Regions from separate parts of the Oceanobacillus sp. MO10714A genome, predicted to be linked through region 1. Evidence: riboswitches for the same ligand, from Rfam matches in the RefSeq annotation. Region 1 holds a riboswitch; the other holds the start of a gene.

The links. Region 1 has a riboswitch for S-adenosylmethionine ahead of SPD53_RS15070 (cyclase family protein). Riboswitches for the same ligand answer to the same signal wherever they lie in the genome.
Region 2: it holds a riboswitch for S-adenosylmethionine, as region 1 does, so the genes downstream of both, SPD53_RS08360 (5-methyltetrahydropteroyltriglutamate--homocysteine S-methyltransferase) here and SPD53_RS15070 (cyclase family protein) in region 1, are expected to answer to the same signal.

What each region holds. Positions count from the first base shown of each region.
Region 1 is NZ_JAXHDC010000037.1:1,491-15,062, forward strand. Features, by position in the region: gene fosM (FosM family fosfomycin resistance protein) at 1-293, opposite strand, end outside; gene SPD53_RS15030 (ABC transporter permease) at 525-1,256, opposite strand; gene SPD53_RS15035 (ABC transporter permease) at 1,257-1,964, opposite strand; gene SPD53_RS15040 (ABC transporter ATP-binding protein) at 1,961-2,872, opposite strand; gene SPD53_RS15045 (sensor histidine kinase) at 2,996-4,336, opposite strand; gene SPD53_RS15050 (response regulator transcription factor) at 4,357-5,025, opposite strand; gene SPD53_RS15055 (thioredoxin family protein) at 5,182-5,421, shown strand; gene SPD53_RS15060 (LysR family transcriptional regulator) at 5,595-6,512, opposite strand; gene SPD53_RS15065 (hypothetical protein) at 6,812-7,252, shown strand; SAM riboswitch class I at 7,382-7,485, shown strand; gene SPD53_RS15070 (cyclase family protein) at 7,560-8,312, shown strand; gene SPD53_RS15075 (ABC transporter ATP-binding protein) at 8,597-9,517, shown strand; gene SPD53_RS15080 (ABC transporter permease) at 9,510-10,460, shown strand; gene SPD53_RS15085 (S66 family peptidase) at 10,513-11,532, opposite strand; gene crcB (fluoride efflux transporter CrcB) at 11,580-11,963, opposite strand; gene crcB (fluoride efflux transporter CrcB) at 11,960-12,334, opposite strand; gene norA (multidrug efflux MFS transporter NorA) at 12,764-13,572, shown strand, end outside.
Region 2 is NZ_JAXHDC010000010.1:36,064-53,309, forward strand. Features, by position in the region: gene SPD53_RS08335 (Rossmann-like and DUF2520 domain-containing protein) at 596-1,438, shown strand; gene panB (3-methyl-2-oxobutanoate hydroxymethyltransferase) at 1,435-2,262, shown strand; gene panC (pantoate--beta-alanine ligase) at 2,290-3,138, shown strand; gene SPD53_RS08350 (hypothetical protein) at 3,408-3,680, shown strand; gene SPD53_RS08355 (MDR family MFS transporter) at 4,134-5,597, shown strand; SAM riboswitch class I at 5,660-5,763, shown strand; gene SPD53_RS08360 (5-methyltetrahydropteroyltriglutamate--homocysteine S-methyltransferase) at 5,941-7,038, shown strand; gene SPD53_RS08365 (class I SAM-dependent DNA methyltransferase) at 7,452-8,108, shown strand; gene SPD53_RS08370 (PLP-dependent cysteine synthase family protein) at 8,143-9,099, shown strand; gene SPD53_RS08375 (bifunctional cystathionine gamma-lyase/homocysteine desulfhydrase) at 9,269-10,399, shown strand; gene SPD53_RS08380 (Msr family ABC-F type ribosomal protection protein) at 10,765-12,228, shown strand; gene SPD53_RS08385 (hypothetical protein) at 12,299-12,670, shown strand; gene SPD53_RS08390 (hypothetical protein) at 12,687-13,067, shown strand; gene SPD53_RS19810 (UPF0715 family protein) at 13,315-13,755, opposite strand; gene SPD53_RS08395 (response regulator) at 14,069-14,212, opposite strand; gene SPD53_RS08400 (cation:dicarboxylate symporter family transporter) at 14,573-15,841, shown strand; gene SPD53_RS08405 (DUF4306 domain-containing protein) at 16,060-16,554, opposite strand; gene SPD53_RS08410 (hypothetical protein) at 16,707-17,030, opposite strand.

The sequences.
Region 1 (13,572 bases):
TCACGGGGACGCCCTTCCAAAATATGCACATTTAACTGCTCTAGTTTGTTATACATTTTTTCAAAATCCGCTTCAGCTATAGAGAATGCAAGATGTGTATAGGATTGGTGAATTTCGTTACGCGGGATGTCCTTTTCTTCATTCAGCGCTAGCCACATTCCGTTCAAATCAAAATAAGCAGTCGTTCGGCCTTTAACAAGTAATCTCGCGTCAAATACTTTCTCGTAGAAAACGATTGAGGTCTCCAAGTTGGAAACGGAAAAAAGTAAATGATTAAGTCCTTTAATGGACATTGTAGCACTCCCCTTCTCATATCTTCTATGTATATATAAAGCTTAAAACGAAGGTCTGCCCTTGTATCAGAGTATGACACAATAACAGACCTTAACGTTTAATATCTATTTAATCTCATCAACCTATTCGTATTATAACTAAAACAAGCAGTTAGTAGAATCATTTTGTATCACTTCTTGTAAAATGAAAACACAACTGGGACAAGTGCTCTGACCCCTTGTCCCAATTCACTAAATCATTTTTCTTTGAAAGTAAATATATCCGCCTAGGAAAAATATGATGAAGCTTCCTCCAACTACTGTTAGCACTTGTTCCCAGGGAACGAAGAATACGTCATCTGCGCTTCCCCCAATGTACATCATGGAAAAAGGTTGTGCCCAAGGGTAGAAGGGACCGAACCGTTCCGAGTTCACTGCTAATATCGTTGGTAAAGTGAAAATGACATTTACAGCAAATGGAGCGGCAAAGCTTTTAAAGACGATTGACATCCATAATTGCAGGGCGACAAGTGGAAATGTAGCAAGCCAACCGCCAATAATACTCTTCCAAATGATTTCCAATGGAAATGGGTCTGTAAATCCATTTATTATTCCAACGATATAAATAGCTCCAAGGTAAAGTAATTGGATTAGAAAAACAAGCAATAACAGGAGCACATATTTGGAAATAAATACATTCCCCCGTGTTACCGGTAATGCTAATAATTGTTTCCATCCACCTGCCTGATGTTCATACCTGCAAATGCTGCTAGCTAATACACCTGTAATCAATGGTAAAAATAATAGAGCATAAGTTAGATTCATTGATAGAACAGCCAAGTACCATTTATTAAATCCACCTTCCATAGAATCATAGTTAAACAGGGCACCGATGATAATCGCAATGAATGGACCAGCAAATATAATCGGTAAAATTTTTGACTTTCGCAATTTGTACCATTCAGACCGTAGAACAGCTCCCATCTATTTCACATCCCTTCTTGTGAAGTCGAGCATGCCCATGACATACAATAGGCATCCAACACCAAGACCTAACAATACATTTATCAACGGCTCATCCCATTGATTCATTAAGGACGGCCATTTCCAAATCATCCAATCTGGCAACATATAAGCGGAATAAGCAAAAATCACACCAAATATACCAGTTGTGATCGGCACCCCCTGGTTCTTACTGACCGTCGCAATCCATAGCTGTAATGCTAACACAGGCAACGCAGCAAAATATGGATAGAAACTATACTTCACCAATTCCCACCACGGAATTGCTTCATCAAATGAAAGGAAAATGCCAAATCCAAGTGTAAATAGCATTAATAAAATGGATGAGATGAACAACAGACAGGCAAGAATTGTAAACTTTGATAAATAAACCATCATCTTGGAAACCGGGAGAGAAATGAGCTGTTTCCAAGCATTGGTCTCATTTTCTATACTTGCTATGAAGGAGGTAAATATCGCAATACCTAATACAAGGGCAAGCGGGGTAAACACACTTATATTTTGTAAGTAATACAACCAATCATTCTCACTTTGCTGCAATAAATATTCTTTTCTTACACCATAATTTACCATCTGCAACGCAACGACCCCAATAGGTCCGAGAAACGTTAAAAACCAGAATCCTTTCCGCTTTATTTTCAAAAAGTCAGTTTGCATCATGCTGATCATACCGCTGAATCCTCCCTCGTCATGGAAAGAAAAATATCTTCCAGCGATCTTTTCTCTTCTTCCACCCGATAGATGGATAGATTCGCCTGCACGAGTAGTCTGACTGCCTCTGCAACCATTTCATTGGAACTTTCATGCAACATAATTAAACCATTTTCATGCTCCACCTTCATTCCATTTGCCAGCAATAAACGCCATGCTTGTTCCGCTTGACTAACTTTTAATGAAATGGCATGGCCTGCTAACGTTCGCATTGTCTCAATAGAATCTTGGAAAATCATTTTTCCCTTTGTAACAATACCTACTGTTGTTGCCATTTGGTCGATTTCAGTCAATAAATGGCTGGAAATAAGCACCGTCATTCCAAACTCTTCTGGCAGCCGTTTAATTAACTCGCGTATTTCAATAATGCCTGAAGGATCCAACCCATTCGTTGGCTCATCTAAAATAAGCAACTGTGGTTGATTTAATAAGGACATAGCAATGCCAAGCCGTTGCTTCATCCCGAGAGAGAAACCTTTCACCTTTTTGTCAGCTACTTCTGTTAGCCGAACAATCTCCAACACTTCATAAATTCTTTGCTTCGGAACCCCTATTATTTTTCGTAATGCTTCTAAGTTTTCATAGGCTGTTAAATGCGGGTAATAGGATGGGTTCTCAACTAACGAACCAACTTTTGCTAATATATTTTTTCGTTGTTGTTTTATATCTTGTCCGAAGATACGAATCCTTCCTGAAGTTGGTTTCATTAAGCCCAAGAGCATCCGGATCGTTGTCGTCTTTCCCGCTCCATTCGGTCCTAAAAATCCATAAATCTCTCCTTTTGAGATTTTCATATTCAATCCTTCTACCGCTAAGTCTTTTCCAAAACGCTTTGATAAGTTTGATGTTTCTACAATGTATTCCATTTTCTCACCTCACTTTTATCTTAAAGAATGAGGTTTAAAAACAAGGTTGGAACTTGTTTAAATTTTGTTTAAAAAAAGTGTACGCGGACAGAAGGTTATCAGCACATACACTCTTTGATATATTTATTTCTTATGATATTTGATTATTTTAACGGTTGTTCCATTGTTACTGGAATGAATCTCCCAATCTAAATTTAATCCCTGCACCATCATATCTATAATAGATAGTCCAATGCCTGCACCACTATACTCCGACCCCTTCTCGATTCCATCTCCTTTATCGATAAACAGAAGTGCATCATAGGTCTCAGTCGTTTTCGTTTTTACTTCTACATACTTTCCTTCCTTTGTATGCCTTAAAATATTTTGCAGCACGTTATCTATGATTCGGCTTATCCAAACAGGATCAACCTCCCAATAACTGCTATCCAATGGTTGCAAATCAATGTTAATTTCGAAGCCTTCCTTTTCAAACACGGGATACCAAGTGGCTAAATGCTCCCGAACGTAACGTACAATGTCAATCTCTTTTCGCTTGATTTGGTACTTACTCGCCGTAAGCAGGGTGTACGACATCAGATTCTCAATTAACCGGTCCATATCTTTAATCGAGACTTCTAATTGTTGAATAGCCTTATTCCACTCCGCACCTTGATCCATTTTCGAGATGGAATAGGATTGTGCCCGTAACTTAGTCAGTGGTGTTCTTAAGTCATGAGAAAGATTCGCAATTAATTCTTTTCGCAGTCGCTCTTCTTCCTGCTCCCGCTGTTTGCTTTTTCTTAGTTCGTCAACCATTTGATTAAACGTTTGTTCTAATTGGCCAATTTCATCTTTTTTCTTAACTGGAATGGCTAGTGGCAAACCGTCGACATCCCTTATTTCCATTGCTTCTTGAAGGTGTAAAAGCCGTTTTCTAATCCGGTGGAAAAATAGAAAGGATACGATAATGAACAATAAAACAATCGACAATAGTCCGATTATCAAAATATCCCCATAATGATCGTAAACAGACTGCATTGGGAGTTGCAGGGCCTCGCGAGGTATTTCAAAAACAATAAAACCATCCGATTCTTCCATTAATGTAATGACAGTAAAAGGATCACCATCATACCGGCTTTTAATAAAGGATGCAGTTTCTCTTGCACTCCACTCCGTTGGAATATCATGATTGCTACCAATTTTTTCTCGTAATATCCCGGACCCATCTACCCAAAACATTGTAGCCTCAGGAAAGTCTTCTTTCCATTTAGCAAAGTGTTGCTGGATAACCTCTTCTGAAATCTGTTCTAGATGGCTCGCATCTTCATGCCATCTTTCTTCAATCGTTTCCGTGTCTATTCCCTCTTTAAGATAACGGTTTTCAACATTTTCGGCGAATCCGTATACAAATAGTCCAATCGTTATGGAAGCAATTTGTACTAAAGAAATTGCGATCACGATTAGGAGCATGTATTTTGCCAACAGAGACCTGAAGAAATTCCTCATTGTTTCACCCGATATCCAATACCGCGAATCGTTTCAATGACTGTTGGTACAGATGGATTTTCTTCAATTTTTTCTCGTAAATATCGGATATGCACCATTAATGTTTTATCACCTTCGATATAGCTCTCTCCCCAGATACCTTCATATAATTGCTCTTTTGTTAATATTTGATTTAAGTGTCGGATAAAGTACTGGAATAAATGATATTGTTTACCTGTTAATAATATTTCCTCCTCATTATTTTTGTTGATAATCCGCATGCCTTTCGGGTAAATCTGCAAATGCTTAATTTCTAATACTTCGTCATGTCGCTGGAACCTTCGCAGCAATACTTCAATCCGGGCAGCGAGTTCATCGGGATGAAAGGGTTTTGTCACATAATCGTCTGCAAAACGGAGACCTTCCAGTCTATCCTCCACGGCAGTTCGAGCCGAAAGCATAATAATTGGTATATCTGGTGCACTTTTTTTCAGACGCTTGCCAAGAGAAAATCCATCTAATCCAGGCAGCATTACATCTAAAATCGCTAAATCTATCGAAGTCAAATAGCTCTCCATATTTTCCCCAGACTGCAGCCATGTTATTTTATAACCTCTTTCCGTTAAATCTGTTGAGACCCAATGACCTATTTCTTTATCATCTTCAATATATAATATATGAACCATATGCCCCTCCATTTATTATTCATGTTTTTTTATTATCATTTACTCTATTCTTTTATCTTAGCATAGTTAAAACCTATCATTACGATAGAAAATTTCTAATTGTTATAGCTACCTACTTGTTCTAAGCTAAATATAAGAGAAAAAGGAGGTATTCACATGCAGAAAGCAATATTTTATCATGCGGGTTGTCCAGTATGCGTCAATGCGGAAAAAATGGTATTAGATTATCTAGATGATTCGAAAGTAGATTTAGAAATTGTCCATTTCGAGGAAAATCCTTCTAGAATCAATGAAGCAGAAGAGGCTGGAGTAAAATCTGTTCCAGCATTAGTGCTGAACGGACAGACCTATCATATTAATTACGGCGCAAGTATGGAAGATGTTAAAAAAGACTAAAAACCAAAACAACACCCGAACCAATCTCCCTAGGGCGACGGTTCGGGCGTTCTTGTCAGTGGGACAGGGGGTTGGGACAGGGGGTCAGAGCACTTGTCCCACTGTATTTTCATAATTTATAGAAATATAATTGATAAAACAATTCAGACAACTTAGTACCTGAACTGCTTTTTTCATGGATTGATGTTAATAGCCTGCTCCTCTACCCCACCTGCTACTGCTTTCGTCACTTCTCCGATAAAGGCTCTGGTTGCTGTACACATGAATTTATCTTTTCGATAGATAATACCAATTTCCCTTTGTGGGGTTGGATTTAGTATTTTCACAACTTTTATATCTTGATTATTTAAATGTTCCAAGTACGGCAGTGGTAAAATGGGGGCTCCCATACCTTTTTCCGTCAGTTGGATAATTGATTCCAATGTTGTCAGCTCAAGTGCCGGATTAATCGTGATCCCGACAGTTCGAGCGTAGCCCTTAATTAACTGCCGAAGTTGATAATTTTCCGGCATAAGTATTAATGGGATATTGGTAATTTGATCAAAGTTTACTGCCGACTTTATCGCAAGTGGATGACCTTTGGGAACAGCAAGTGCCAGTTCCTCTGTATATAATGAAATTTCCTCCAACTCATCATTTCCATTCGGCAGGAACGTAAGACCAAGATCCAGTTTATTTTCCAGTATGCTTCTTTCAATCTCTTCTGTCCGCAATCCATGGACAGACAGTTTGATATTCGGATAAAGAGCTTTGAAGCGAACTAGTGCAGGAGGAAGTAGGTAATTCATACAAGTAAGCAAGGATCCGATTGTAAGCCTTCCTCTTTCCAACCCATTCAGTTCTCCAATTGCCGCTTGTGCTTGTTCCAATTCATAGAAAATCTGCTTACAATGCTTATATAAAATCTCTCCGGCCTCCGTTAATGCAGTCTTTTTCCCTATCCGGTCAAAGAGCGGAATTCCTACCTCGCCTTCTAAAACTTTGATTTGCTGGCTTAATGTCGGCTGGGCAATGTTCAATTTCTCAGCAGCCCTCGTAAAATGCAGTTCTTCACATACAGTCATGAAATATTCCAGCTGTCTTAATTCCATTAAATCCCTCCTCCATCTTTATTATGGTCTAAACATCCATATACCGAACAACCTCAATAACTTTTCCATTATTTCCATTAAATCATAACCAACACACCCTGTATAGAAATCGGGACAAGTGCTCTGACCCCCGTGTCCCACTGGGACAATGGGGTCAGAGCACTTGTCCCACTCCAGCACTTTTAACCTAAGTTCTCATAAACTATTGTGGGCTAATTTTATAAAAAGGAGTGGTTCCAGTGAGTAGAATCAATTTCAAATCCTTTACCGGCCGCGTCACAAGTGTAGATGACTTTCCGATGTATCCGCCTAATGATAATTTCGGTTGTTACAAGTTTATATCTGTTCAGAATGATGCCGGTACTGTCGTTAACTTCGTTGCAGGACCAGATACGTTCTTTCTATATCAGGAAAAAATCAAAGTCGGGGATCAGATCACCGGTTATTATGATGGGGATGCAGCCACAATTTTAATTTATCCACCGCAATACCGGGCATTAGTTATCGTGAAGGAAAATCCATATAGCCAAGTAAAGGTAAGTTATTTTAATGAGCAATTAATCAGCAGTGACGGCTCTTTGCAGCTAAATATCGGTCCTGATACACAGATGCAATTAACAAACGGGCAAGACTTCAAACAAAACCCTGCAAGGAGAAATTTAATTGTTGTTTATGGTGCAGCAACAAAGAGTATTCCAGCCCAAACAACCCCTTATGAAATAATTATTTTTTGCCGGTAAACTGGGACAGGGGGTCAGAGCATTTGTCCCAGTTGGGACAGATGCTCTGACCCCCTGTCCCCGAATTAAGTGTTGACTTTTTTCTTGTTTCGGTATATTCTATTATTTAACTAATTTCTTAATATTTTTTTCTTATCAAGAGAGGTGGAGGGACTGGCCCTTTGAGACCTCGGCAACAGGCTTTTGTAGTACTGTGCCAATTCCAGGAGCATGCATTTGCTCGAAGATAAGAAGAGCCAGCAGATATGCTACCTAACCCTCTTCTTATTTCAAGAAGAGGGTTTTTATAATTTTAGGGGGGATGAAATTGACGACAATACAAGCAGCAATAGAATTACAAAAAGCAATCTCACTACTGAAAGAAAAAGAATGGGTTGATTTGACTCACACTTTCGGCCCTGATTCACCGCATTTTGCAGCATTTGATGATGCCGCATTCAAGACACTTTACAACCATGACGATGGGTTCTTTGCCCAACAGTTCTCTTTTGCCGGACAATACGGTACTCATATCGATGCTCCAATTCATTTCGTAAGACATCAGCGCTACCTCGATGAACTTAAATTAAAAGAACTTGTCTTACCGCTCATAGTCATTGATAAATCAAGGGAAGCAGCACATAACCATGACTTCACCTTGACGAAAGAAGATATCCTCAAATTCGAAGCAGTCCACGGTGAAATTGAAGCAGGCACATTTGTCGCCTTACGTACCGATTGGAGCAAGCGGTGGCCAGATAAAGAGCGTTTTGAGAATAAGGATGAAGACGGTAATCCACATCTTCCCGGCTGGGGAATAGACGCTCTCGAATTCCTATTTGAAGAAAGAAAAATCAAAGCAGTCGGCCACGAAACCTTTGACACCGACTCCGCTATCGACGCTGCAAAAAACGGCAGACTCATCGGAGAATATTACGTACTAGAGCAAGACACCTATCAGATCGAACTGCTAACCAATCTGGATAAAGTTCCAACAAAAGGTGCCATCATTTTCAATATCGTTCCAAAGCCTGAAAAAGCAAGTGGATTTCCTGTACGATCGTTCGCAATACTACCCTAAATTAAATCTCTCACAACTGAAGTCACGAGTATTCTTGGTTTATTCATAAAGTGAAACTTCATTCAGTGAGGGTAGCACAGAAGCAAAAAAAGTATGGGGTAATATAAAAGCATAGCTCCCCTTAAATCAAAGGTGGAAGTGCCCTTACAGTAAAAGATGATCGGCTAGAAAAACATTTCTGCCGATCATCTTTTTGAATATATTATTACCAAAATCAGTAAAAATGAAACTTTCCCACCCCTTTTTCCGTACCACCTAGAGAACACGATAGAGGAGGGAATAAAATGACCGAAATTGCAATGCAATTGACGAATGTCCGAAAACGTATCGGCAATAAGGAAATCATAAAAGGCCTTTCCTTTACCATTAATAGAGGGGAAGTATTCGGCTTCATTGGACCAAATGGTGCCGGGAAAACGACGACAATCCGTATGATGGTAGGGTTAATGAAACTCACAGAAGGCGACGTACATATTCTCGGCAAAAGTATTAAAACAGAATTTAAAGAAGCAATCCGTGAAGTTGGCGGAATCGTTGAAAATCCAGAGCTCTACCCCTTTTTAACAGGCGCACAAAACTTAAAACAATATGCAAGGATGATTCCAGGGATTACGCAGGAAAGAATTGATGAGACGGTTAAACTTGTCGGTCTGGAAAAAGTAATGAATGAAAAAGTTGGCCGATACTCACTTGGGATGCGACAACGAATAGGAATCGCCCAAGCTTTATTGCATAAGCCATCCGTTCTCATACTCGACGAACCGACGAATGGACTAGACCCTGCCGGCATTCGAGAAATCAGACAATATATCCGGAAACTTGCAACCGAACATAATGTTGCAGTTATCATTTCCAGCCACCTATTGTCCGAAATCGAGTTAATGTGCGACCGGATCGGCATTATTAAAAATGGCGAACTTGTGGCGATTCAAGCTGTGAAAGAAAATACACCAGCAGGCGAACAACAACTGCTGCAAGTGGAAATGGAAGCAACACCACTTGAAAAAGCCCTAGAAGTCGTCAATCGTAAAACACCTGCCGCCCAAACAAACGGTAAAATCACGTTCCAAACCGAGAAGGAGAATATCCCGCTACTCATTTCCGATTTGGTGAAAGAAAATATTCTCATTTATGAAGTGCAAGTCACCAAATCAACTCTCGAAGATAAATTCTTTGATCTGATTGGAGAGAATATCATTGACTAATTTTCTAAATCTCATACAAAATGAAGTGATTAAAATCTACCGTTTGAAATCGACTTGGGCAATGTATATCATACTGGCATTAATCATTATTGGGGTCGGCCTGTTGGCAAAAACTTATGGGGACTTTATGACATATGAAGAAGATACGTGGAGAGAGACGCTGGAAACAGAGAATGCCGAATACATGAAAGATACGGAAGAATTTCCCGATATGGAGTCCTTTAATTCAACGTTCATCGAAATCAATAATTATTATTTAGAACATGATATTATGCCTGAAAGTTACGGTGCGTGGCAATTTGTAATGGAAAATGAGATGCTGCTTTCCCTTGTCAGTCTCTTTACCATCATCGTTGCTGCCGGTATTCTTGCTAACGAATTCCGCTGGGGAACGATTAAGCTGCTGCTCATCCGACCAATTTCACGGACGAAAATCTTAATATCAAAATATAGCGCCGTACTAATATTTTCATTTATAACGTTTTTATTCGTGCTCCTCTTCTCATGGATTATCGGAGGAATTTTCATCGGCTTTGACGGGATGAATCCTCATATCGTTCTTGAAAAAGGCGATGGAGTGGAATATGTTCCAGTTATTGGGGAGATTATAACCGATTACGGCTTCAGTCTCGTGAACTTGCTTATGATGGCGACATTCGCCTTTATGATCTCTTCCATTTTCAGAAACAGCGCGTTAGCAATTGGACTCGCAATTTTTCTTATGCTAGCTGGAAACCAGATTGTGTTCTTCTTCATAGAACGGGACTGGGCGAAATACATTCTATTTGCAAATACAGACCTATCCCAGTACTTTAACGGGAACACACCAGTGATAGAAGAAATGACACTCGGTTTTTCCGTTACCGTACTAGTTGTCTATTATATTATTTTTGCAGTGATCTCCTGGTTCTTCTTTGCGAAGCGGGATGTTGCAGGACACTAACGAATTAAAAGGTTCCGCCAATGAGCGGAACCTTTTATTGTATATCCCAGTTTCATTTAAAATGCTGTACAATCTTTCCTTTTCCATCAGCTACTTCAACTTCCGCATACGCTCCATTTATAAATGTGATCTGGGGTGGAACATGCCCACAGTCCACATCATAGATAATTGGAACTTGAAGTTCTTCATATAAATCATTATAAACATCTTCAACTGTATAGTTATCTACTGGATCGTTCGCTGGACTTCTGCCAAACATAATTCCTGCACATTCTTTAAACCAACCTGCAAGCTTCATCTGCACAAGCGTTCTCCGTAAGTCCGTAGTTGCTAATTCACAGTTTTCCATAACCCAAATGATCGGCTCTCCCTTTGTAAACTGTTTACGAAAACGAGCAATATCCCCATATTCTGTCCCAATCAGATGTCTGATTACATCAATACAACCACCTAGAAGACGCCCTTCCATTTTTACGCTTTCCTCTGTAACACTCTTCCACCTTGTTGGTTCTGTTAAATTAAAGATATGGGGCGTCGGATTATCAAATTGCCATTCTTTTTGATATTTCCGAGAAGAATATTGAACAACAGAGTTCCCCTGCTTCGTTGATAATACCTGCTCCCACATAGCCGTAGTCGGATCAGAGGATTCTCCTCTTACATCTATAAGATTCGTGCCATGTGCAGTTGCAATTCCGGTTTTCAACGTAATGGCGAGTAATAACAAGCTCGTGTCCGAATAACCTAGTATCCACTTTGATTGGATTTTTTCAAAATTCACGTGTTCGAGCATTTCAATCAGAAGTTCCCCGCCCCAAGGAGGGAATATCAATTGAACAGCTTCATCATCCATTAATCTATTAAATTCAGCCGCTCTCTCCAATGCTGGTGCCGCCTTCGCTTTATCTTGATTCCAAACCGTCTTTCCAATTTGCATGCGATACCCTTTTCCTTCTAACCGCTTCCTAGCTTTGTGGATTAATTCATGTAATTCCAGTGACACACCTGACGACGGAGCTGTAACGCCGATTGTCGCTTCTTTTTCAAGTATTGGAAACTGAATCGCTTGCATTCCATACGCCCCTTTTTCAAATAAATATTTAGGATAGAATAGCACTTTTAATTCATAATTACAATACTTCTAAAAATAACGCCAATAATACCCCCTAGAAATGCCAATGCTATTCCAAAAACATACGTTACAACCGCGTAAAAGAAAAACTCCCGTCTATCCCCCCTTCTCCACAACGAACTCATCTCGAGTTTCAACGTTGAAAATGTCGTAAAGGCACCTAAGAAACCTGTTCCTAATAGGAGAAGTAATAGCGCGTCCACCCCAGTCCCCATAAGAAACCCGAGCATGAATGCCCCTGTCAGATTGACGAGGAGTGTACCCACCGGTATAGCTTTTTCCGGATTGTTCAATTTTCTTGAAATCATATAACGTGCAATCGCACCGAAGAACCCGCCAATGCCAACGAGCAATAATTGCAGCCAGCTCATTTTTCCCCCACTCCTCTACTCACTCGAAAACCAATTTCACTCATCCCTAGCCCGCCAACCAGACTTACTAAAATATAGACACATCCGAGCAGCACCGACTGTTCCTGAAACAACTCAACCGTTTCTACACTGACAGCGGAGAATGTAGTGAACGAGCCGACAAAACCCGTTGTTATCGCTGTTTTCAGCATTTCATCCAGATGAATCCTTTTAAACAGTCCGTAAGTCAGCCACGCAAGTAAAAAGCTCCCTATCAAATTAACCAATAACGTCGCATAGGGAAAAACATGTTCTGTCATAATTAGAATTCCTATACTATACCGCAGCATCGCACCGAGTGCTCCGACAAGTCCAATATAGATATAAATCATTCATCCAACATCCTTTTTATCACGTATTAACAGTCTGTAATATACCCATCTCTAAGCATGAGGGAAAACCAAAATGTTAAGGAGGGCGATATACAGTCCGTAAATCCCTGATTCTGTTCAACTAACATTCAGTGGAGGAGAAGGACCCCCCCCCGCTGAATGAAGTTTCACTTTATTAAGATATTAACGCAAGCAACTGTCGCATTTGTAAAAGTCAAAGCAGTTCAGCCATCCTATCGAGCATACATAATGCGCAAAATGGGAGAATAAAACGAGAGATGATTACTACAATTGCTAGCTTGCTTAAATTGTTTCAGGTTGCGAAAATTAAGTTATAATAAATAGTAATATATGCTTGCATCTCTCATCGAATCAGAGTAAAATTTCTATGTTTAGTACAGAATATCATATCACCTAGGAGAAAAAGCTATGAAAAAGAAAGATTGGACATTGACGCTTCTGCTTACAAATATATTCTTTGTATTTTTAGGAATTGGACTTGTTATACCGGTTCTGCCAACTATTATGAATGAACTCGGCATCAGTGGTACTGTTGTCGGTTATTTAACGGCTGCATTCGCTTTAGCTCAATTGATTTTCTCGCCCTTGGCTGGAAAAGCAGTTGATAAATATGGGCGTAAACGCATGATTGTCATTGGTCTTTTTATCTTCAGTTTTTCCGAGTTTTTATTTGGTCTTGGTAAAACAATTGAAGTATTGTTCGCCTCACGAATTCTCGGAGGAATAAGTGCCGCATTCATCATGCCTGCTGTTACCGCATTTATCGCAGATATTACGACGCTGAAAACGCGGCCTAAAGCACTCGGCTATATGTCAGCGATGATTAGTACCGGATTTATTATCGGACCGGGAATTGGTGGCTTCTTAGCAGAGATTGGTACGCGTGTACCATTCTTCTCTGCTGCGGCGTGTGGTTTAATTGTTGCTTTCGTTTCGATTTTATCCTTAAAAGAGCCGAAGTCGAAAACAGACGATATGGCTGATATGACCGAAGAACTCGGCAAAAGTGGCTTGAGGAAAGTGTTTATGCCGATGTTTTTCATCGCTTTTATTGTTATTTTAATATCAACATTCGGTCTTGCCGCGTTTGATTCTTTCTTCAGCCTTTATACTGATCATAAGCACGGATTCACTCCTTCTGACATTGCGATTGCCATTACAGGTGGTGCGATTATCGGAGCGATTTTCCAGGTTGTATTGTTCGATTGGTTAACAAA
Region 2 (17,246 bases), on a different contig from region 1:
CGAACTGAAAAAATAGCAAATGACGGTAAAATAATTAATAAATGAAGTTATCGGTCTAAAAGAGCCTACAGGTACTTTAAAAGAAGAAATCTCTGATATAAAAATTGATTTACATGAATAAATTTCTAATAAGAATCTAGACTTCATGTTCTCAGGCTGTCAAGAAATCTTGACAACCTATTTTATATCAAATAGATGGTAATGACTGTCATCTATTTAGATAAGGATAATTGTATAGGCTTTTATTATCATTTTTTAATCTCTGCTATGAACGATAATTTCCAAAAGAATAAAAAATTCATGTATAGAGTCATTATTAATAAATATATGGCCTACTATTTCATATTCAGAAGATCGGGGAACTCCTTTTTAGTTTCTAAAAGACTATCATCTCTGCATCTCCCCGTAAATCTAATCTCCTCTGCTTTTTCAAGGCTATTAGAAAGAAAGGATATATGATGAAAAATCTATCTTTATTATCTGTGATAAAGTCTAAGTATTTCAATGTTTCCCCCATTTATAGTTGCTTATTTAGGTCATTATTCGCTATCATATAGGAAATACCACAAGACAGAATTTTACTAGGGGGGTGCTTATGAAGATTGGATTTATTGGAGCAGGGAAAGTAGGAGTATCCCTCGGAAAGTACTTAACTGAGCACAAAGTAAAAGTGACAGGATATTACAGCAGAACCCTCAAGTCATCGATAGAAGCAGCTGAATTTACAAATACTAGAGTCTATGAAGATGTTAGATTTTTAGTCGAAGATAGTGATGCTATTTTTATAACTGTACCAGATGGCGCTATATCTAAGGTATGGGACGAATTGAAAGTGCTTCCAATAAAAGATAAGATCATTAGTCATTTTAGTGGTTCTTTAAGTTCGGAGGTTTTTTCGGATAGTAGTCGTTACAGTGCATTCGGTTATTCGATCCATCCCCTTTTTGCAATTAATGATAAGTATCATTCTTTTAAAGAGTTGTCGAAAGCAGTTTTTACCATCGAGGGGCATGAGAAGTACTTGAACGATCTGACCGGTTTAGTTGAAAGCTTCGGGAACGAGGTAAGCGTGATTCAAGCTGCGGACAAAACTCGGTACCACGCATCTGCAGCTATGGTCAGTAATCTTTATGTCGGTCTCGTAGCCTTAGGTGAGAAAATGCTTGTTGACTGTGGTTTTACACCAGACAAAGCGCACCGGGCACTCGCACCACTTATTCAAGGAAATACGGAAAATATTCTTTCCTACGGGACAACGGATGCACTGACAGGACCGATTGAGAGAAATGATCTTGGTACCATTTTAAATCATTTGCAAGTCTTACATCCACAGGAAAAGGAAGTTTATAAAGCTCTATCAGGACTGGCTCTAGAGGTAGCGGAGGAGAAACATAAAGACAGGGACTATAAAAAAATCAAAGGGGTTATCAAAGAATGAAAAATACAGTGACGTCATTCCAGCAACAAAAAAATGCAGGCGATAAAATTACGATGCTTACGTGCTACGACTATTCGATGGCAAAGTTGATGGATCAAGCTGAAATTAATATGTTATTGGTTGGGGATTCGCTTGGACAAGTTATGCTTGGATATGAAAATACACTGCCTGTTACAATAGATGATATGATTCACCATACAAGGGCTGTTGCTAGAGGAGCAAGCAAGGCTTTTGTTTTAGCAGATTTACCATTCATGTCTTATCAAATTTCCGTTCAGGATGCTGTATTAAATGCAGGCAGATTAATAAAAGAAGGCAGGGCGCATGGTGTAAAATTGGAAGGCGGTACAAAGGTTTGCCCACAGATTAAAGCCATTGTAGAAGCATCCATTCCAGTTTGCGGGCATATCGGTCTAACCCCGCAATCTGTTAATGAATTTGGCGGGTTTAAGGTGCAAGGGAAAACCGAGGCTGCTGCTAGACAGTTAATCGCGGATGCTAAAGCAGTAGAGGCGGCGGGAGCATTTATGATCGTGTTAGAAGGCGTGCCTGCAAAACTAGCAGAAATCGTCACCAAGGAAATAAATATTCCAACAATCGGAATAGGCGCGGGCCCGGGGTGCGACGGACAAGTGCTTGTATATCAAGATATGCTGGCAATCTTTTCGGATTTCACGCCAAAGTTTGTCAAACAGTTTGCACAAGTAGGGGAAATCATGCAACAAGCATTCCGGGATTATATAACCGAAGTCAAAGAAGGATCGTTTCCTGCTAAAGAGCATACCTATACTGTTTCCGATGAGGTCATTGATAAATTATATTAAGGAAGAAAATTAAAGGAGTTAAGTATAATGCAGATTGTATCAACCATTAAGGATGTTAAAGCTGTTGTGAAAAAGTGGAAAGAAGAAGGGCATACAATTGGCTTTGTACCGACGATGGGATTTTTGCACGAGGGACATGGAAGTCTTATTACTGCTGCAAGAGAAGCAAATGAAAAGGTTGTAGTTAGTATTTTCGTAAATCCAATGCAATTTGGGCCAAATGAGGATTTTGATAGTTATCCCCATGACTTGGAGAGAGATAGTAAGATTTGTGAAAATCTAGGAGTGGACCTTATTTTCCACCCAACACCAGAAGAGATGTATCCGCAAGATTTTTTTACGTATGTTGATATGTCTGTACTAACCGAAGAACTCTGTGGATTAAACCGTGAAGGTCATTTTCGCGGGGTATGTACGGTTGTCAACAAGTTATTTAATATTACACAGCCAGACCGTGCTTATTTCGGAGAGAAGGATGCACAACAATTGGCCATCATCAAACAAATGGTAAAGGATTTATGTATGAATGTTGAGGTCATTGATTGTCCGACTGTTCGTGAAGAAGATGGTTTGGCGAAGAGTTCTCGTAATACATATCTTTCTCCTGAAGATAGAGGGGCAGCATTGATTGTAAGTGATACTATTTCCCTTGGCGAAAGCTTGGTAAAAGAAGGGGAAACAAATGCAGAGAAATTGATTGCTGCAATGGAAACGCATCTCAAAACAGAACCAAAGGCTAAAATTGAATATGTGAAGGTAGTTGATGGGGAGACGCTGCAGCCAATTTCAACTATTAGACCGGGAGTTTTAGTTGCTATAGCGGTGCATATTGGAAAAACAAGACTGATTGATAATTTTAGTGTTCGTAAGTTATAGACTTAAATTGAAAATGTACAATAAAAGAAAGGACATAACGTATAGATGATTAATCGTTATGCCCTTTTTTAACCAGCTCAACAGTTAATTAATACGTAAATCGAGAGTAACGGGACTGCGAACCCCAAGGAGAAAGCTGCACGTACGCTGAATAAAAGTAATTACGAATTTACTTTTTTATTTCCAGGTGTGTTGAGTTAATAACAATCAAATCCTTTGGTTAAGCTAGTATTAATAATAGCTTAACTAAAGGACTCTGAGGTGATGATATGTTACTGTCAGGAGAGATTATATCTGGAGAATTTGACGGCAATGCGAATGAGTTTTCTATACAAAAAGTAAAACACTTCACGACACAAACAACGATAAATGAAAAACAGTTAAAAAGTCTTTATCATTATCTGAAAAAACATCAAGATGATGCAGAAGGCCATGTCATTACGCTATATGACCAATTGCCTATCCGATTGAATCGGGAAGAAATAAGCCTACTTGCGGGTGACCTTGAAAAAGTGCAGGAAATGTATCTTGACACATTCTGAATGACCGCTTATAATGAAGAAGATTTTTAATAAGAGGGAGTATTATTGAGAAAATGAGACAACATCCTAACTTTGAACCGATAATTGAATATGGTCAAAGCCTCTGATTTGCGTTGCAGAGTGATTGGGATACGTCTGTCCTTTATCATAATCATAATGTCAAATTATGAAAAAAGTTATATACCATACAATGAACTCTACGGATAATTCAATTCAGGTGGTGGAAAGGCGGCTCTGTTCTGTCTTTCCTTTTTAGTTTTAGTGAATGAGACCCCCCAATGTTTTTAAGGAGTACCCCTACTTTTGACCACAGGCAGCTGCTTGTGATTTTTTATTTTGAACAAACAATTGAAGGAGGAAGTTTTTTGCAAACTTTATTATTTTTTTGATGGTAAAAAGTGAGTGAAATGCATAGATATACTATATTTTAAAATAAAATTAGAGGTAAAAATAATGAGCAAATCAAAAGAAAAAAATTATGAATTTCTATCAGAAGATCCGAATGTCAAAACATTGCCGCTTATGGCAGCGTTGATCATCGGAGCGTTTTTCGCGATATTGAATGAGACACTGTTGAATATTGCGCTCACGACATTAATGGCAGAGTTCGATATTACGCTACCAACTGTCCAGTGGGTTGCAACAGGATTTATGTTAATGATGGGGATTGTTATACCAGTATCTCCATTATTTATGCAATGGTTTACGACAAGGCAGCTTTTCATTGGGACGATGACGGTCTTTACAATTGGTACAACGATAGCGGCAATCGCGCCGACATTTTCCGTATTGCTTACTGGCCGGTTGATTCAGGCAGTCGGTACTGGAATGTTGATGCCGATTATATTCAACGTCTTTTTACTTGTGTATCCTCCACATAAAAGAGGGAAAATCATGGGAATTGTTGGGTTAGTTATTATGTTTGCACCTGCAATCGGACCAACACTTTCAGGAGTTATCGTTGATTACTTGGGTTGGAGATTTTTATTTATCTCTGTCCTCCCATTTGCTGTATTTTCGATTCTTTTTGCCTTGAAATATTTGGTGAATGTATCGGAAGTGACGAAACCGAAGATCGATTGGCTCTCCATTGTCTTTTCAACGGTAGGTTTTGGTGCAACAATATACGGATTCAGCTCGGTTGGAGAGAGTGAGGCAGGGTTTTTAACACGTGATGTTTTAACTGCAATTATCATTGGGGTGATTGGAATCATTCTCTTTGCCATCAGACAATTTAAGCTGGAAGAACCGTTGATGGACTTGCGCGTGTTCAAATTGCCGATGTTCACGCATGCAGTAATCATGTTCATTATTATTGTGATGACGATGTTTGCCTCAGAACTTATCTTACCGGTGTTCATGCAGGGACCAATGGCTCTTGCACCAGCAATGGCTGGAATGCTGCTGCTCCCGGGAAGTATTTTAAACGGGATTATGAGCCCATTTATGGGCGCTTTATTCGATAAAGTTGGTCCTCGGGTGATGATGATACCTGCGACAATTGTGCTTGCCGGGACGATGTTTATGTTCAGCCGAATGACAGCTGATACGCCGCCTTGGGTAATAATCGTTGGATTTATGCTCATTATGCTTAGCGTATCTGCAACGATGATGCCAGCTGAAACAAATGGGCTGAATCAGCTGCCGAAGCGATTATATCCGCACGGTACGGCTGTGATGTCCACGCTGCAGCCGTTGAGCGGGGCAATTGGAGTTTCGGTATTTATCAGTATTTTAAATTCGAAACAGGCCAGTTATCTCGCAGGTGTTGCGGATCCTGCGTCTCAACAATCAATAACGCAAGCGATGGTTGTTGCAGTGGAGCATGTCTACTTTATTATCTTTATCATTACGATCATCGCAGTAATTCTATCCTTCGTTGTCTACCGCGCTCGGCCGGTTGAAGAAAATGTTTAAAAAAGGTTGACAATTATCTAAAAGCTATGTAGAGTATAGCTAATAACTTAATAAAGCAAATTTTCTTATCAAGAGAAGTGGAGGGACTGGCCCTGTGAAGCTTCAGCAACAGACATGAATATGTATTGTGCTAATTCCAGTAGCGTCATATGCTTGAAGATAAGAAGAGTAGACACGATACTAGAATCCTCTTCTTATTTTCAAGAAGGGGATTTTCTTATTTTTGCAGATATGAAAGTAGAAATCCTTTCTTCCCGCATAAATGCAACTAGAGCATTCGCCGTAAAAGCTTGGTGAAGACAGAGTCTTCTAATCAAAATATATAATGAAAAGGGGAAATACAATGACGACACTTACGAAAGCGCCATTTCGAGCAGATCATGTTGGAAGTTTATTAAGACCCGAAAGCATTAAGCAAGCAAGAGCAGATTTTCAGGCCGAAAAGAAGTCAGCGGATGAATTATATGCGATTGAAACAGAAGAGATTACCCGAATTGTTGATAAGCAGATTGAAGTTGGCTTAGAGGTTGTAACGGATGGAGAATTCCGCCGTAGATTCTGGCACACTGATTTCCTTGAGCATTTAAATGGCATAGAGGGCTATGTTCCAGAGCATGGTTATCGATTTAAAGGGATAGAAACAGAAAAGTACACAATTCGCAACAACGGAAAAGTGTCATTCAATCCGAACCATCCATTTATTGAGGACTTTAAGGTCTTTAATAAAATTGTTGATGGTCGTGCAGTCGCAAAACAAACGATTCCAAGTCCGAATCAGCTATTCCACCCTGGCATGATGGACGAGACAGTTTACTCCGATATTGAAATTTATGCGAAAGATGTTATTCAAGCATATCGTGATGCGATTCAAGCGTTTTACGATGCAGGTGTCCGTTACTTGCAATTGGATGACGTATACATTGCAGGACTCTCTTCTCCTGAGAAGGAATTCCCTGAAGATGGCTACTCGAGAGAGCAATACATCGACTTGGCCCTCCGCGTAATCAATGGAGTGTTGGATGGTAAACCAGCGGATTTAACTGTCACAACGCACTTATGCCGTGGAAATTACCAGTCTGCATACATGTTCAGTGGTAGTTATGATTTGATTGCACCAACCTTACTCGCGAAGGAAAAAGTGGATGGATTTTTCCTGGAATATGATGACGAACGTTCTGGGGATTTCAAAGCTTTAGCCCATATTCCTAAGGGTGGGCCACAAGTGGTCCTTGGATTAGTTACTTCGAAGTCAGGTGAACTGGAAGATAAGGAAAAGCTTAAAGATCGAATAAAAGAAGCGACACAATACATTCCCAAGGAGCAAATTTGCTTAAGCCCACAATGCGGATTTTCATCAACCCATCACGGAAATAAGTTAACGGAAGAACAGCAATGGGAGAAATTACGCTTTATCGTTGAGTTATCAAAAGAAATTTGGTGATACCAAAATGAGATAATCTTAAGCATTTGGACGGTACACCTGTTATTTAACAAGCAGAAGACTCTCGTGTTTTATACACATTAACGGTCTGTAATACCCCCCACTCTAAACAAGAGGGAAAACTAAAATGTGAAGGTGGGGGATATACAGTCCGTAAATACCTGATTCTGTTCAACTAACATTCAGTGGGGAGGTAAGGAATCTCCCACTGAATGAAGTTTCACTTTAAGAATTATTTAATAGTGAATGAAAAAGGTCAAAAAAGCAAATTTCGAGCAGTATGTAGCTGCTGGAAGTTTGCTTTTTTTATTGGTGGACATTACGTTTGGATTTTAATCGTAAGAGTTGTAACAATTATTATACTTTGTTAATATCATAATACCAAGTAAATTTATATGAATGGTGTGGTTGGATTGGGAGAGCAGTTTAATCGTTTATTTGACGAGTGGGCAGCGAGTTACGATGATACGGTTCAGGGGGCTGATATGGAATATCGGGAAGTATTCAGAAATTATGAAATAATTCTTCAGAAGATTAGTGATCGTGTGCATGGTTTTGTCATTGAGTTTGGCGTAGGAACAGGTAATTTAACAAAAAAGCTTATGGAAAAAGGGTTAGAAGTGGTTGGGATTGAGCCTTCAGACAATATGCGGAAAATTGCCCAACAAAAACTTCCTAACACGAAAATTATGAAAGGCAATTTTCTATCCTTTCCCAGACAAAATAAAAAGGTAGACGCAATTGTGAGTAGCTATGCATTTCATCACTTGACGGATAAGGAAAAGGAGCAAGCGATTAAACTCTACACAAATATATTAGACACGCAAGGGAAAATTATCTTCGGTGATACGATCTTTGAGAATGATAAAAAGAAAAATGAAGCCTATCTACAGGCGAAAAAGAAGGGTTATCATCGATTAGCAGAGGATTTGAATACGGAATATTACACGACCATCCCTAAGATGGAACAGATACTTCATCAGTATGGGTTTACAACAAGTTTTGAACAAATCAATGATTATGTATGGATTATGGAAGCGCAATTGAATAGAGAAGCAAAGCTCGCATAAGAAAAATGTCCATATGAGGCAGGTGGTGGAAAGAATGAATATCATACAAAACCTCAGCCAGTTGGTTGGGAACACGCCAATGTTTGAAATCACTGCATATGATTTACCAAAAGATGTAAGGCTGTTTGCGAAATTGGAGTTCCAGAATATTGGTGGGAGCATCAAGGATCGGCTCGGATTTTATCTCATTCAAAAAGCTATCGAAAAAGGGGAATTACAAAAGGGAGACACCGTGATTGAGCCGACCGCGGGTAATACGGGGATTGGCTTGGCACTTGCTGCAATCCATTATCAATTACATGCTATTTTCGTTACTCCTGAAAAATTTAGTCAGGAGAAACAGGCCCTTATGCGGGCATTAGGCGCTGAAGTAATCAATACACCGACAGAGTTTGGGATGGCCTATGCAATAGAAAAGGCGCAACAACTTGCAAGCGTTCGTCCGGGCGCCTATATTCCTAATCAATTTTATAATAAAGATAATCCAAACACCTATTATGATACACTTGGGCCGGAAATTATAGCTGACTTAGATGGAAGAGTTGATATTTTTATTGCTGGTGCCGGTTCGGGTGGGACGTTTACTGGCGTGGCACGTTATCTAAAAGAAAAGCAGCCACAAGTAAAGACAGTAATTGTGGAACCTCAAGGATCCATTTTAAATGGGGGTGACCCGGGTCCCCATAAAATAGAGGGAATAGGAGTAGAATTCATACCAGACATTATGGACCGGAGTCTATTTGACAAAATTTATACGGTTACCGACGAACAAGCATTTGCCCGATTAGCTGAGATAGCAAAATATGAAGGATTACTCGTTGGCAGTTCTTCCGGTGCTGTAGTAGAAGCTGCTTTAAAAGAAGCAGAAATCGCGGAGCCTGGAACAAATATCGTAACTATTTTTCCGGACAGTAGTGAACGCTACTTGAGTACGGGAATCTATCGCGGGGAAAACGTCCGTAACACTTCCGCATCAAAAGGAAGAGGTTAATCAAATTTATTTAGGCGGACGCTACCACCCTGATTCACGAAAGCGAATTCAGTGGGAGAAGGGCCGTCGACTAAATACGCGACGTCTTGTCGCAATGTCGACACTAGCACGTCCAGTGCATCGAAACCCCCACTGAATGAAGTTTCATTCTAAGGAGGGATAGAATAAGATGAGAAAGAAAACGCAATTAATTCACGGTGGAGCAGCTATTGATAAAAATGTTGGCGCGATGTCGCCGCCGATTTATCAGGCAAGCACATTTAAGCAAAATGGTGTCGGTAATTTTACTTATGAATATTCACGGACGGGAAACCCTACGCGAGAGGCTTTAGAAACACTTATTGCTGATCTGGAAAAAGGGAAGCGTGGCTTTGCTTTTGCTTCTGGAATGGCTGCAATTGCAGCGGTAATGGATCTATTTCAATCGGGAGATCATATCCTGATTACTGATGATGTATATGGCGGAACTTATCGCTACATGACAAAGATCTTAAATAACCGGAACATCGATGTAACCTTCACAGATTCAAGTAATTTGGACGAAGTTAAAGAAAACATTCGCCCGGAGACAAAAGCTATTTTTATAGAAACACCGACAAATCCATTGTTGAAAATAACGGATATTGAAGCGTTAGCGGATATTGCAAAAGGAAATAACTTAACATTAATTGTTGATAATACATTCCATACGCCATATTGGCAATCGCCAATTGATCATGGAGCAAACATTGTCATCCATAGTGCAACGAAATATTTAGGAGGCCATAGCGATCTTGTAGCGGGTCTAGTAGTAGTAGACGACGAAGAGCTTGGTGAAGCAGTACATTTTATTCAAAATGCGACCGGTGGTGTTCTAGCTCCTCATGATAGTTGGTTGCTGATTCGAGGAATCCGAACATTAGGAGTTAGAATGGAAGAAATCGAAAGTAATACGAGTGAAATTGTTGAATTTCTTGTAAACCATCCACAAGTTGGAAACGTGTACTATCCAGGTTTACCAGAGCATCCGAACCGTGAAATTCATGCCAAGCAATCAGGTGGTTTCGGCGGGATGGTATCCTTTACGGTAGACAATGAAGAAAAAGCAATGGAAGTTCTTAATAAAGTAAGATATTTCACTCTTGCTGAGAGTCTGGGAGCTGTCGAAAGCCTTATTTCACTTCCAGCAAAGATGACACACGCCTCTATCCCGAGAGAGCGAAGAATTGAATTAGGGATAGAAGATGGTTTGATTCGTCTTTCAGTTGGTTTAGAAGATGTAAAGGATTTAATGGAGGATCTGCAACAAGCGTTAGATTAGATGTGAGAACTCTCATAACTTTTAGATAGTTGATTATTTCTAGAAAAAAGGTATAATGATTAGTATAAAATTAAACGTTAAGAAGGATGATTAGAAAATAAGACTACGATTCCAAACTTTGAACCAGTAACTAAATACGTTCAAAGACTCTGCTTGTTTGTGCAGGGTAAACGGGATTAGTCTGTCCTTTTTTAATCAACTTCATTTTTAATCTTACTCTGTTTTAATGAGGAAGGCGGCTTATTCTGCCTTCTTTTTTTGTGCCCTTTTTTAACAGAAAATGAAAGACGAGCTCGCATTAGACTTGAGCTCGTATCGATCCTAGCTATCGATACGAAATTTAACTATTTCGGGAGGTAGCAGAGATGGAAAAAATATGCTTTGAATTAGAAAATATAGCGTTAACTTATTTTGATCAAACGATAATAGAGATTGAACGATTAGCAATTCACCAGTTTGACCGAATCGGTATTGTTGGGAAGAATGGTGCAGGTAAGAGTACGTTATTAAAGCTCTTGGCTGGGATGATTCAGCCAACACGTGGAAAGGTGCATCATCATGCAGATTTTGCCTATTTTGATCAATTGTCGGCGCCAGAAAAAAGTGCGATTGATTATGAATTAATCGGGAAATTAGCGATCCCGGAAACTTCGCTTGATAACTTCAGCGGTGGAGAGCAAACGAGATTGAAACTTGCGCAAATCTTTTCTGATTATCATGAAGGCTTACTTCTGGATGAACCGACGACACATCTTGATGCGGATGGGACCCAGTTTTTAATCGATGAATTAACTTACTACTATGGTGCTCTAGTCCTCGTAAGCCACGACCGTTATGTGCTGGACCAATTGGTGAACAAAATTTGGGAAGTCGAGGATGGTAGAGTAAAGGAGTATGCAGGAAATTACTTGAACTATACCGCGCAAAAAGAGCTGGAAAGAGATCAGCAAGCAGAAGAACATGAAAAGTATCAAAAAGAGAAGTCACGTTTAATGAAAGCTGCTCGAGAAAAGATGAAGAAGGCAGAGAAAATAACCGAGGCGAGTGGCCAAAAGTCTAAAAAGGAAACAAGAGCGAAGGCGAACCGGATGTTTGAGACGAAATCAAAGGGAACAAGTCAAAAATCTGTTGAGCGAGCAGCAAAAGCACTGGAAAAAAGGGCGGAACAACTGGATGAGGTGGAAGCACCAAAAGAAGAGAAAATCATCCGTTTTCACCAGTCGAAAGCACTCGAACTTCATAATAGATTTCCAATCATGGCAGACCGCTTGAACCTGCAGGTAGGGGAGAAGGCATTACTTGAGGAAGCAAGTTTTCAATTCCCGCTTGGTAAGACGATTGCAATCACAGGAAAGAACGGTTCAGGAAAAACAACGTTACTCCGACATATAATGAATCAAGGCGAGGGGCTGACCATCTCTCCGAAAGCTGTAATCGGAGTTTATGAGCAGCTGGATTATAAATTTACGAAAGATGAAACAGTCCTTGATTATATGAAAGATCGTAGTGACCACGCAGAAAGTAAAATTCGCTCCGTTCTGCATGCCATGAGCTTTACAGGTAATGATTTGAAGAAAAATATCAGAGAGCTGAGTGGGGGAGAAGCAACTCGTTTAGTACTTTGTCAGTTGTTTTTAGGCAGATACAATCTATTGATACTGGACGAACCGACAAACTTTCTTGATGTGTTTTGTATTGAAGCATTGGAACGATTTTTAAAAGGTTACGAGGGAACTGTTCTGCTTGTGTCGCATGACCACACCTTTATTGAACATGTTGCGGATTGTGAGTATCGTTTGGAGAATAAGAAATTATCGTTAAAAAGTTAAAAAACAATTGAACCTTTTCATCCTAATCATTGTATAAGTGAGTAAAGGAAGAAAAGGAGTTTGATAATCGATGGCGTTAGGCTGGTTAATAAGCAGTGTTGTAGCAGCAGTTCTAGGAACGGTTTTTGTTATAATCATTGCTACAATGAATAAAAAGGTAGTTCGAAACAAATTGGGTAATATTGATTTTAAAAAATCGGATATTTATTTCCAGTGGACGAGATGGGATTATGTGATTATTATCGCTGCAGCTTATACATTTTTATGTATAACAGGTTTATTCGTATTTTTGCTACGTGGCGATAATATAGATAGCCCTTGGATACAATTTTTTATTCATCAAACCTTTGTGTTTTCTCTAATCACATTGACTTGGTTCGTCACCAGAATTGCATATGTCTTTAAAGGAATTAAAGAGCGGTGGTCCGATGAGTTTGAATAAGGAAATAGATTCTTGTATGGAGAAGCAAGATCCGTATTCGGCAGAAGCGCTTTTTGCGACTTATAAAACTGCGATCTATCAATTCGTCTATAGATATTGTCAAGATGAGCAAATGACATGTTTCGTTGAAGAAATTAAGGGAAATGTTGGAGGTAGGAGAATGAGTAAAAATGAATTTCCAGATGAACTTAAAAATAAATTGGATGAGTTCCATGTGGAAGTACCGGATATTCCGTTAAAGAGGAGTATATGGGAACGTCTTGCTAACTGGATTCATGCGCCGGCAAAGAACCCGCTTGATGCGCTTCGGATTAAAGAGGATTCTATCATAAAACTTGTTTTGTACCCAATGGTTCTCATATTTTTTATTTGTTTAGCACCGCTTCTATTGATTTGAGTAGGAAGCGTTAAAGTGAAAAAAAATAGGGCACCTAGATAGAGGGTGCCCATTTCATTCTGCGTATGTTTTTTTATGCAAGATGTGTTCTTGTTTCCCGACTAAAGTTTCTCTTCTTCTCACCAGTTCCAATAGATTACGTCATTTGAACCGTATGAGAAACAACATGAGCATACTTTTTTGTCTGTGGTACGAAGCTCTGGTAATTGGTTTATATTTGAGTTTACGTTTTCTTTTATTTAAATATCTATTCTTTTTGAAGTAGAATTGAATCAAAAAACCAAAATAAAATGGCGGCTAGAGTACTAAATATATAATGAGATAACATACTAAAAGGCTTTTCTCCCAAAAGTATCATAGCGAATGCTGTAGCAATAAACGCGATAGTTGCATAGATTAAGAGGTAAAGTATATTGAATCTCTTAGGTTTTATGTTCAATACAAACTGAACTGGTGCTGTAAAAATCAAGGAAAAGATCAAATAAAAAAAGTTAAGTAAAGAGTTAAGTAAAGAGTACCAATCAAAGAAAAGGTAGATAGCGAAAGAGTTATCATACTTAAAATTATAGATGTACATAAAGCACACAATAAAGCAAAACATAAGTACCTCAAAGTAAATATTCTCTTCATAAAAACACGACCTTCTAACTGGATTTAACTCTATCCCGCGGGAGAAATTAGAATACATGAATATATGGTAACAAAAGAAATCGATCTTTGGAAATTATTCCCTGGTATTGGATATGAATCATGGACGTACGATATGTAAATTTTCTAGAATATTAGTTAGATAATATGCTTTAAGACTTAGATAGTTCACGCCTGAAATATGGGAGTGAACTATTTTGTTGCATTTATATATTTAGGGGGGCAATGGGATACGTAAGAGTGATTAGATCTGTATCCCCGCCTTTCGAACTGATGAAAAGGATTGGAATATCTGTCTCTTTTCGTACCATTTGACATAATTCAAAGCCATCTATATGGGGCAGAAGTTACATCTAATATGATATTAAATCGGGTTGTTTATTTTTAATAATTTCTATCGTCGAGCGGCCATGACGAGTCGTCGTCACAATAAACCCTTCTTTTTTCAGGTAAAGACCGAGAACCTCTAACATATCAAGATCATCGTCTACTATCATAATTTTTCATTACCCATTCTATCCGACCCTTTAAGGAGAATCCACTTTCTGAAGATTAATTATCTAAATGTATTAGATCATAATATACATGCTTTATATACTTTTTGAAATCAAAATTTCTTAACATCTTGACAAGCAAACTTCATTTTTATATTTTTTCAATAAAACTAAAAAAATGGAAAGAAATGGTACATCGCAAACCTACATGAAAAATGTTGATAATTGACTAAAATTGTAGTATATTTACAAAGTATATTTTTTTATCTTCTTTCTCTAATATGGTATAAAGGGCTAGTTTAACGTTTTTTAATTGCTGCTATTACGGTCTAGTGGGTTTAACAGAAATAAAGAGGTGAATATATGAAAAGAAAAATAAAAATTCCTTTAGCATATCAAATTCTGATTGGATTAGTCCTTGGGATTATTGTAGGGGCTATTTTTTATGGAAATCCTGCGGTGGAAACTTATTTACAGCCGCTTGGGACAATATTTCTTAATATGATCCGCATGATTGTCGTTCCGATTATTATTTCTACACTAATCGTCGGTGTGGCCGGAACAGGAGACTTAAAACAATTAGGAAAACTTGGAGCAAAAACGATGATTTATTTCCAAGTTGTTTCCCTTGTTGCTATTGTAGTCGGACTGGCAGCAGCAAACATTTTTCAGCCTGGTAAAGGGATCGATATGTCTTCCCTTGCTAAAACTGAAATCAATGAGTATGTTGAGACATCTGAAAGTGTGCAGAATGAAGGGATTATGGATGTCATTGTAGGTATTGTGCCTAGTAACATTATCCAATCAATGGCAGAAGGGGATATGTTGCCCGTTATTTTCTTCTCTGTATTGTTTGGATTAGGTGTGGCGGCAATTGGTGAAAGAGGTAAACCTGTACTCGCATTTTTCCAAGGCACGGCAGACGCTATGTTCTGGGTGACAAATTTCATTATGAAATTTGCTCCGGTTGGTGTATTTGGATTAATCGGTGTATCTGTTTCTAAATTCGGTTTAGAATCATTAATTCCCTTAGGTAAGTTAATGCTCCTTGTATACGGGGCAATGATTTTCTTTGTTTTAGTTGTCCTAGGGACAATTGCGAAAGTGGTAGGTTCGAGCATTATTAATATTATAAAAGTATTGAAAGAAGAATTGCTTTTGGCATACTCTACTTCAAGTTCCGAGACTGTTTTACCAAAACTGATGGAGAAACTGGAGAAGACAGGATGTCCAAAAGACATTGTTTCTTTTGTTATTCCAACCGGTTATTCGTTTAACTTGGATGGTTCTACATTATATCAGGCGATTGCGGCTATCTTTATAGCGCAGTTATATGGAATAGATTTAAGTATCATAGAACAAGTTACATTAGTCTTAGTATTAATGATTACATCGAACGGGATTGCTGGTGTCCCCGGTGTTTCGTTTGTTGTTCTCTTGGCAACACTTGGAACAGTTGGAATTCCGCTAGAAGGACTTGCTTTTATTGCTGGAGTTGACAGACTGCTTGATATGGGACGTACTGTGGTGAATGTTCTTGGAAATGCGTTGGCTGCGGTAGTTATGTCGAAGTCTAGTGGCAGATTTGAAGTGAATAAACGGGATGCATATCTCGCAGCACTTCGGAAGTAGCATTCAATTTAATAGTTGCAGAAATAAAAAAGCTGGAGGATAGGTTTCATACCTGTCTTCCAGTATTTTTTGTCTATGAAAACATTTTTGTTTGCGAGTGATGAAATCCATAAATTGCTTCCGAGATTGTTTTGGTAATTTGTGTTCGGAACGGAGCTTTTTCAAAAGGCGTGGGATCTACACTTTTTAGTGTAAGCTCCAACGCCTTAATATTTTATTTACTGGAGTTTTGTCCCAGCGTCCTTTTTTGTAACGTTCTTTTTCTTTATTAGCCAGAGAATTAAAGCAATGGTTATGTATAAAATACTCATCGATAATGATGTTTTAAAAAAAGTAATTCCCCCTATTGTAACCGAATTAGAAAGCAATAAAGAGAAAACGAAGAGCATTGAACCAATAAAAAATAAAAAGTAATTAAACCACTTACAGTTATGTTTAAATATTACATATCCGATTAATGTTAACAAATATACAATACTTATTAAAGCAAGTATGGGAAAAAATGGTTTGAATTTAGCAGCAAACACAAGATAATCAAGGTGCAAAATATCCTCAGGAAATATTACTTCACCTTTAAATAAATGAGTGAAAGGTGTCGAATATGCCCATTCATCTGTATAAATGATGATTTCACTTCCTTCATACAATGCTGAGAAAATAGAAACTAACAATAGGATGATTCCAAGCCCAAATAGTAGAATTAGTCTATTCAAAATAAATCCCCACCTTTTTAACAACATTTTCTTATAAAGATTGAAATATTATAAGCTAATGATTTTCTCTTATAAGTTTAACATATACAATCATGTATTTATAAAAAAGGTTGGAAAAGATTTAAAGTTTTTTCCAACCTTCTAATAATCATCTAAGCTGCTGTTAAAAGTTGTTCATAAGCAAGCTGACCTTGTAGAAGTTGTACTGTTCCGCTACCGGAATTAATTAATTTTAATTTATATCGTTTACCACGAGGTAGCCCAGAAAGATTGGCACTTTGCCAATGGTAGCCTTTAGGAAATGAACGTTTACCTTGGTATTTGTCTTGAGAATCATAGATTTCTAAAGTCATTGGTTGGTTAGTTATTTTTTCAATGTCAATATGACGCGGGTTGAAAAAAGCAAACCCTCCACTAATCCAAATATAATTTGAAAAAGTTGTTCTTCCGAAATCGTAAAATGCTTGTCTGCTCATTTTAAATTCCTCCTAATAATTATTCCAACCGGCTGGTAGTATATAAAGAGAGGAAGATCTAAAAAAAACAACTAAATAAGTTATTCTTTCTATTTTTTATGGTTGATTTACGGTTGATTAAAATGAAAAATACACTTATTTTCTTAATTGAATAAGAAAAAATAGGGAGAACCCCATTCTATGTTGATCTAGTGCATAACTAGATCAACATAGAAT